2 regions of the Halobacillus amylolyticus genome follow, and region 2 is predicted to be linked to the other one. Evidence: predicted binding sites of a transcription regulator. Region 2 holds the regulator's gene; the other holds the start of a gene.
The links. The regulator LexA, encoded in region 2, represses DNA repair genes until DNA is damaged. The targets are predictions, from matches to a motif close to CGAACATATGTTCG.

Region 1 (4,303 bases), 610 kb from region 2:
AAGCTGAAGCTGATCCTCGCTATCTATATACTGTTCCCTCAAAGCTTCCGTGAGATGTTCAAAAATGTACGATAAATCATCAAGCTTCTCCCGCAACCCCTCTTCATGACTTGTTTTATGTACAACCTGATCCATCGCACTCATCTGCATTTGCAACGTTTCCGGCGAGATTTTATAGCGTTTAAATTCCGTGATCATTCCTTCAAGCTGCTCAATAAACCCTTGTTTTTCAACAGCTTTTTGAAAAACTCTCCAGTCTGACTTCCGCTCTTCAACAATCTTCCGGAGCATCATTTGCACACCTGTTGAGCTGATAAACTTCTTCGTCCCGCCTCCAGTCTCCTGAAACACACGCCAGGCCAGACGGGAAAAACTGAATACTTGAGCTCTAATTGACCCTTCAAGCCCATCCCTTTTCAGCAAGGCATATTCCTGCTGAAAGGTCATTTGGTCTGGAACAATGTACATGATGGACCGACCCTTAGGATCCTCTTTTAGCTTTGCTTCAATTTCATCTAGCACTCGCACTCCTTTGCCAGTCCCGGAACGTCCAAGCAAAAACTGTATCGCCATTTGATGTAGCCCCTTTTCGGTTATTTTCCTCTTCTTCTAGTATCCTTTATTTTAGGGGATATGGTCAATCATTGCAGTTTTTTCGACAAGGAAATAATCGGCTTCTATACAATCATTTGGAGTTCAACACCCCATTCATCGAAATTTTTATTGTTCCCTAACGTTTAATGATTGTTCCCTAACTGACTGGATTGTTCCTTAGCTCAAAAGATTGTTCCCTAACATTGCTGGATTGTTCCCTAACGCTGTTATGATCACCAGATGTGATCATAATCGGGAAAACTCTGGACCCATGTCGCAACAATAAGAAAGATGACAACTTTTCACCACTCAAAAAGCCGTCCACTTACGGACGGCTTTGTAAAACTATTTAAATTGTAAATCAACTTGTGAAACTGGCCAGTAACGCACATCAACTTTACCCACAATACTTTCAACGGGAACAAATCCAAAGTAACGACTATCCAAGCTGTCCCTGCGATTATCCCCCATTACAAACAGATGCCCCTCTGGAACCACGCTTTGATCTGTTACCCCTTCTAGGGTGAAGTCCCTTGTAAATAACCTTCCATCATCTGGTCGTAATTCCTCTAAATAAGGCTCCGGAACACGCCTTCCATTTACATATAATACATCATTCTCAAAGGCTATATGATCTCCTTCTATACCAATTACACGTTTAACGTAATCTTCTTTTTCATTGGCATGAAAGACAATAACGTCTCCGCGGTTTACACCTTGCCAATCATAGACTACCTTATTAACCATTAATAGATTCCCATCATAAAGTGTAGGCTCCATAGATTCACCATCTACAACATAACTCGCAAATAAATACGATCTTAATACCAACGCCAACAACAACGCAAGCAGCACAGCACGGATGATACTGCGGTATTTTTTCATTACTCTATCCTCCAGCACATGTTCTTTTCCTACTATTTTACCCTTTAGAACATGGTTTTAACCGCTGCGATGAGAACGTTTTTCCGTTTTTTGCTGTAGTCTTTTTTCAATAAATTTTCCGAGAATCCAGAATAACAGGATACAAACACCGACGACGATTGTCTTTACCGGATTTTGCGCAAACGAGGCTATGCTGCTTCCAACATAGGAAACTGTGAAAATCATAACCGATTTCCCTAAAAATACAGCTAAAATAAATTGCTGGCGACTTATCGTGGATAGTCCAGCAACAACATTAATTACCGATGATGGGGAGAAAGGAAAGCACATTAATAGAAACAGAGGACCAAATCCATGGTCCTCAAACCACAACATAACTCGTTTCACTTGTTTATTACGCCTAATCACATTAAAAAATCGCTTCTGACCCAAACGGCGCACAAGCATAAACACAAGAACCGAACCAAACGATGTTCCAATCCACGAGTATAAAAACCCTTGAAACAGACCATAGACAACTGAGTTCGCCAGCACAAAACCTACCAGCGGCAGAATTGGTAAAAATGCCTCCAGCATAGGTAGCAGGATACCGGGCAACGGACCAAGACTCTCAAATTGCTGTAATTGGTTAATGATATAATCAAATAATCGATCATTTTCAGCTAAGTTTTTTATTTTCTCTACCGTGATATTTAACAAATACATGACGGTACTCCTTATCGCTATCAAAACAGCGGATGCTTTTCTTCTATTTTAATGGATACATGAGCTCCTGCCTACCAAAAGGTAAGGTTATCCATAGTTTCTCCTTCATTCCCAAGTTTAACCTTTGAAAAATATTCTTGCATACTTTTTCAAAAACCATGATATACTAAAGGGAACAAACGTTCTTATATGGAGGGGAGCATCATGCGTTACTTAAAACAAAAAGAACTGGATATTGCTTCACGCTATTTATTTTTAACGATGGCCATTGCCGTCATTCGTCAGGATCGTAAACATTTTGAACAGGGACTGTTTAAAATTAAGGAGCCTTATATGGAACTGCTTAGTAAAATGGAGCTTGAAGCTAGAGAAGAAAGAAAGAAGCTGAGAACTCAAATGAACCATCGAAAACTGCAAGTCGTCGAATCAGGACGTAATGATTCATTTACTTCTTTTTTATTCTTAGCACATGGCTATGAAGAAAAACGTAATTACTTTAATCCAGCTATTAGAAAAAAGGTGGAAAACATTCTATTTGAGCTTATCCAAAATTCTCAGCAATCCTCTCAGCCTGAGAAGCAAGAGACTGTGGCGTTGGGAAATTGCTTAAGCGGTCCTCAAGAGTGAATCGAAATTGTGCAGTCCGCTGGATTTGGTTAGCAATCATCCCCTCAGAAACAGGAACATTAACGGAAACGCCGTTGACGAAGTGAATGGTCGTGGTATGATCCATCGCTGGGTCATAATTCCGAATGTACTTATGTGCAATCCAAGAGCACTCTTTTCGTTTCGGGGAGATTATTGGGAAGAAATACATGCCCATCTTCTGGGAAATCACAATAGGAGGCTTATGGGTAAATCCTGCTACTTGTTTTGTACCTGCCATACGACCTTCCAGACTGCTGGCAAAATAACGACAGGACTGGTCAATGATATGACCTGGATAGAAAGGTAAATCAAACCGTCCCCCACTTTCAATAACTTCTGTAATAACCTGCCCATGCTCATCATATTTAGCAATCAGAGCCATAGTCTGGGGGTTCACCTCATATTCTCTTGTTTGAACATAATCCATTTTCTCTACTCCCTTTCTGGTTTTAATGCGACTTTTCCATCACATAAATGGAAGTAATAACTTCCTCTCCTTAAATCTACCAGAAAACGATCAAAAAGTCTAAAATTATTTAAAAATTAACAATTTTATTTTACCCTCGCTCAATCACTATCACAATGCGAGTAGAAAACCTTTAAAAGGGGTACTTTTATTATGTGAGATTAAATTTTTCAAAGGGGGACGAACAAATGTGGAAACGAAAGCAAAAGAAAGATCAGTCCAATAAAGACGATACTCCCAAAGTGAAAGACTTATCATTGGGTGAAGTCCGTAAGGCGGTCCATATGTATGCAGATCATAAACCAAGTGAAATCCCGTTAAGTGTATTAATTAAGAGTGATCTAACATTAGATTATCAACTGCTGTCCCCTTATCTGGATGGAATCCCTAAAAAACGTTATTACATGTCACGTGAAACCTATGAATTATTCACCGAAGAAAATCAACAGTTAGCCCGCGACTTAGATAGAGTTCAACAAGCAGTAGATCAATATATGCAACTAACACAAGAACCTCCAATCATTGAAGGAGATCCTTATAAAAAAGTAAGCTATTTTATGCTTGAAGGTTTGGGATTACTGTCAGATCGTCCAGAAAGAGACTTTTATTTAACGAATGAAGAATTTATGATTACGTACAAAAAGCCTAGTTAGGCTAAGAAAATCGCAGAAGGATGTTTAGCATAATGAAGCAGCACAGCGGGGTGACCTTTTCGAACCAAAGGCAATTGATTAGTCTTTCCTATCTGAGCAGCTTTCGCTAGTCAAAAAAAGAACAAAAAAATGCCAATGCTCCAAGGTTTGGGCATTGGCCAATTGAGACGACTGGTTAACTTTTGAGTGAGGGAATTAATTGTATGAAAAAACTATATCAATTATAGCTCCTTCATAGTGTACACTCATCAGTAAGTTCATTACTGATCCAATTATGACTAAGAGCCATAAATGTTGTGTAATAAATAAGCGCGATCGCTTATCTAATTTTTATTGTAATATATCTTTTTCT
Region 2 (4,303 bases):
GGTAAGGTAGCACGCTTTATTTGTGATATTTATAACCCTGATATGACACCATTTGAAGGATGTCCACGTTACAATCTAAAGCGTAATTTAAAGAAAATGGAAGAACTAGGTTTCTCGGCCTTTAATATCGGAACAGAGCCTGAATTTTTCCTTTTCAAGCTGGATGTAAATGGCGAACCAACGATGGAACTTAATGATAAAGGCGGGTATTTTGATTTAGCACCAACAGACTTAGGTGAAAATTGCCGTCGTGATATTGTGCTTGAGCTTGAAGAGATGGGTTTTGAAATCGAAGCTTCTCACCATGAAGTGGCTCCGGGACAACATGAGATCGATTTCAAATATTCTGATGCAGTAAAACACTGCGACGATATTCAAACTTTTAAGCTGGCAGTTAAGACCATTGCACGCCAGCATGGATTACATGCAACCTTTATGCCTAAACCATTGTTTGGTGTGAACGGATCTGGTATGCATGCCAACATGTCACTATTCACTGAGGATGGCAATGCCTTTTTTGATGAAAATGGAAAAGAGCAGTTATCTGATGTCGCTTATCAATTTACAGCCGGAATTGTAAAGCATGCGACTAACTTCACAGCCGTAACCAACCCGACTATCAATTCCTATAAGCGTCTTGTACCTGGTTACGAAGCACCTTGTTATGTTGCTTGGTCAGGTCAAAACCGTAGTCCACTCGTTCGTGTGCCGACATCTCGCGGGTTAAGCACGCGTATTGAAGTGCGTAGTGTTGACCCTGCGGCAAACCCATACATGGCTATGGCAGTGCTGCTTGCTGCTGGTCTTGATGGTGTTGAGAACAAGCTTGAGGCACCAGCACCAGTTGATCGTAACATCTATGTAATGGACAAAAGAGAGCGTGAAGCCCACGGCGTTAAGGATCTGCCTGCAACACTTTCTGATGCACTTCTTGAGCTGCAATCAGATGAAGTCATGGTAAAAGCGCTTGGAGAGCACTTGTTTGAACACTTTATTGAAGCGAAAGAAATAGAGTGGGATATGTTCCGTACTCAGGTACATCCATGGGAGCGCGAGCAATATCTACAAACTTATTAAACTTTGAAATGCCTTGGCGCTGGGAGCGTCAAGGTTTTTTAATTAAATCGCTAACAAAAGCAGGCATAACAACAGAGCTCTGGATTTTTGCGGGAGGGCCAGGTATAAAGCTATCATTGCAAAAGATGGTACAGAGGATGCGGGTCACTGTCCCTTTATCGTCTGTACCATCGTCAAAGGTGAGAGAAGGTAAACGTTTCAACGGAAATGTTTAAGCTTAGGGGGTTACTTGTTACTCTGGATAGGCTAAAATACTAGTTATGAAGGAAGGATAATAGATCTATCCTCAAAAACTACTGGAGAGTTTTTATTAAAAACCTCCACCAAATCCACCACCGTATCCACCGCGGTTAAAGCCAGTACCTACGATGATCAAAAGAATGAAAAGAACCACGATCAAGGCAAATCCTGATCCGTAATTGCCGTAACTCATATCTATACCTCCTTTATCAGTTAATAGTTCATTATATGTAATGACTATAGCAATGTAGAGGGCATTTGTCAGACTTTCATAAAATATCAGCAATTGAACCAGAGGCATAGATTATGCATCAATTTAAGCTGCTAACTTGATGCGGAAAAAACTATAAAGGTCAGCAATATTACAAGTCACCACGTTAGCGTGATAAATTTTCCTAAACTAAAAATCCGAGAGCAATTGATTTAGCTCTCGGATTTTTTTAATGAACGGTGCGGTAAAGACCGACTACTTTACCTAGTATTGAAACATCATTTAATATAATCGGTTCCATGGTTGCATTTTCAGGCTGTAGTCGAATATGCTTCTTTTCTTTGAAAAAACGCTTCACTGTGGCTTCCTCATCCTCTGTCATAGCCACAACAATATCCCCGTTCTCGGCTGTCTGTTGATGGCGAACGATCACCATATCTCCATTCAGGATACCCGCTTCAATCATACTATCACCTTGTACAACTAAAACAAACGTATTGTCATCTGACCCTGCTAATGAGTCAGGAAGAGGGACGTATTCCTCGATATTTTCTATTGCTGTAATGGGGGAGCCAGCCGTAACTTTACCTATTACCGGTGCGTAAAATGCTTCGGTGCGGGGAACGCTTTGGTTCTCCTCTAAATCAATGACTTCTATCGCTCGGGGTTTCGTAGGGTCCCGTCGAAGGTAGCCTTTTTTTTCTAAGCGGGAAAGGTGTCCGTGCACGGTTGAACTCGAAGCAAGCCCGACGGATTGTCCGATTTCTCTTACGGATGGGGGGTACCCCTTTAGTAAGACTTGCTCTTTAATAAAGTCTAGTATTGCTTGTTGACGTTTCGAAAGTTTATTCATAGATTGCCACCTCGTACATAGAATTATAATAACCACATTGTACCATGCGTTTTCAAAAAATACAAACAAGCGTTCGAAAAAACAGTTGACAGGAACTTTTGTTCGTATATAATTAAAATTAACAAACACGAACAAACGTTTCTAAGAACGGTTGTTCCTTAATAGGGGGTATATTATATGTTCAACAAACTTTCAAAACTCGATATCACGTATATTCTATTATTTGCCGCTGGTCTAGCCTTTTTATATTACTCTATGGTCACAAGTATATAAATCAGTTATCCTTGGGTTGAAAAAACAAGAGGTGGTACAGCATGAAAGCAATTCTCTATTGCCGTGTAAGCACGGAGAAAGAAGCACAAGTTTCTTCATTAAAAAGACAACGGACTGAATTAATGGCGATGGCCGAACACCAATCAATCGAAGTGGTAGATTGTATTGAAGAGCAAGCAAGCGGATATGATATTGAACGTGAAGGGGTCTTCCGCTTGCTGGACCATTTTTCAAATGGAAAAGCAGATGTTCTTATTATTCAAGATGAGACGAGATTGGGCAGAGGAAATACCAAAATTGCACTTTTTCATCAACTTCAAAAGCTGGATGTTCGTATCTATTCGTTATCACACGAAGGGGAACTGCAATTTTCTGAATCGGATTCCATGGTGCTGCAGATTGTAGGAGTTGTTGAAGAATACCAGCGCAAAATACATAATATGAAGATTAGGCGAGGGATGAAGAAGGCCGTTGAGAGTGGATACGATCCATCTAAGAACTTATCGAATCAACATCTTGCTCCCGGCAGAGCACGGGTTGATTTTCCAGTTGAAGAAGTTGTTCGCTTAAGAAACAACAAACTAACCTTTAACGAGATCGCAGCGACACTAAGAGGACTGGGTTACGATGTCTCTAAGGCTACTGTGCATCGTCGATACCAAGAGTTCATTACGCTTGAAAAACAACAGAAAAATAGGTAATATTACTATATAACAAGTGTCATATGACGCTTGTCTTTTTCATGGCCAATACCAGTTAAGGAGGTATGTGAAAATGTTAGCAGATGAAAAACTGAAACGAATTAATGAATTAGCTAATAAATCTAAAGGTGAAGGTTTAAATAAAGCTGAAAAGACGGAGCAGCAAGAACTTCGTCAAGAATATTTAAAGAATGTTCGTAAATCCTTTAAAAATCAGTTGAAAGGTATGACTGTTGTGGACCCAAACGGGAAGGACGTTACACCGAAAAAGCTGAAAGAAATGCAGGAAAATGAAAAAAAACATTAAATCATATACCGTACTCATTGTGGGTACGGTTTTTTGTTTAGCTTTGTGAATCTAGGGAAAAGTAATGGATGTCTATTAAGAAGATTGGTGAATAACAATAACAATGCTTGTCACTTGCTCATTTTCATTATAGGATAATACATGATACATATATGGGAAGACGAAAGGAGAATGTTGACATGGCTTCAAGCCTTGAACAAACATCTATTAATACTATCCGAACACTTACTATTGATGCAGTTGAAAAAGCGCAATCAGGTCATCCAGGGATGCCCATGGGAGCGGCCCCAATGGCTTACACCCTTTGGACAAAATTTATGAACCACAATCCAGGAAATTCACACTGGTTTAACCGTGATCGTTTTGTTTTATCAGCAGGTCATGGATCAATGCTGTTATACAGCTTGCTGCACCTTTCAGGATATAACGTAACGATAGATGATATTAAATCGTTCCGTCAATGGGATTCAAAAACACCCGGTCACCCAGAGGTTCATCATACAGACGGTGTGGAAGCAACCACTGGACCATTAGGCCAGGGAATTTCAATGGCAACAGGAATGGCTATGGCAGAGGCACATCTAGCGGCTAAATATAATCGTGAACAATACAACGTCGTTGATCACTACACTTTCGCGATT

Region 1: the regulator LexA is predicted to act here: its motif matches at 2,357-2,370, upstream of MUO15_RS06760 (YhjD family protein).

Annotation. Positions count from the first base shown of each region.
Region 1 covers NZ_CP095075.1:1,282,778-1,287,080, forward strand. The annotation lists gene addB (helicase-exonuclease AddAB subunit AddB) at 1-573, opposite strand, end outside; gene lepB (signal peptidase I) at 940-1,494, opposite strand; gene MUO15_RS06755 (TVP38/TMEM64 family protein) at 1,537-2,184, opposite strand; gene MUO15_RS06760 (YhjD family protein) at 2,389-2,811, shown strand; gene MUO15_RS06765 (competence protein ComK) at 2,726-3,259, opposite strand; gene MUO15_RS06770 (DUF3939 domain-containing protein) at 3,487-3,951, shown strand.
Region 2 covers NZ_CP095075.1:670,619-674,921, reverse strand. The annotation lists gene glnA (type I glutamate--ammonia ligase) at 1-1,077, shown strand, start outside; gene MUO15_RS03590 (YjcZ family sporulation protein) at 1,388-1,510, opposite strand; gene lexA (transcriptional repressor LexA) at 1,758-2,381, opposite strand; gene MUO15_RS03580 (YneB family resolvase-like protein) at 2,696-3,355, shown strand; gene MUO15_RS03575 (DUF896 domain-containing protein) at 3,429-3,662, shown strand; gene tkt (transketolase) at 3,842-4,303, shown strand, end outside.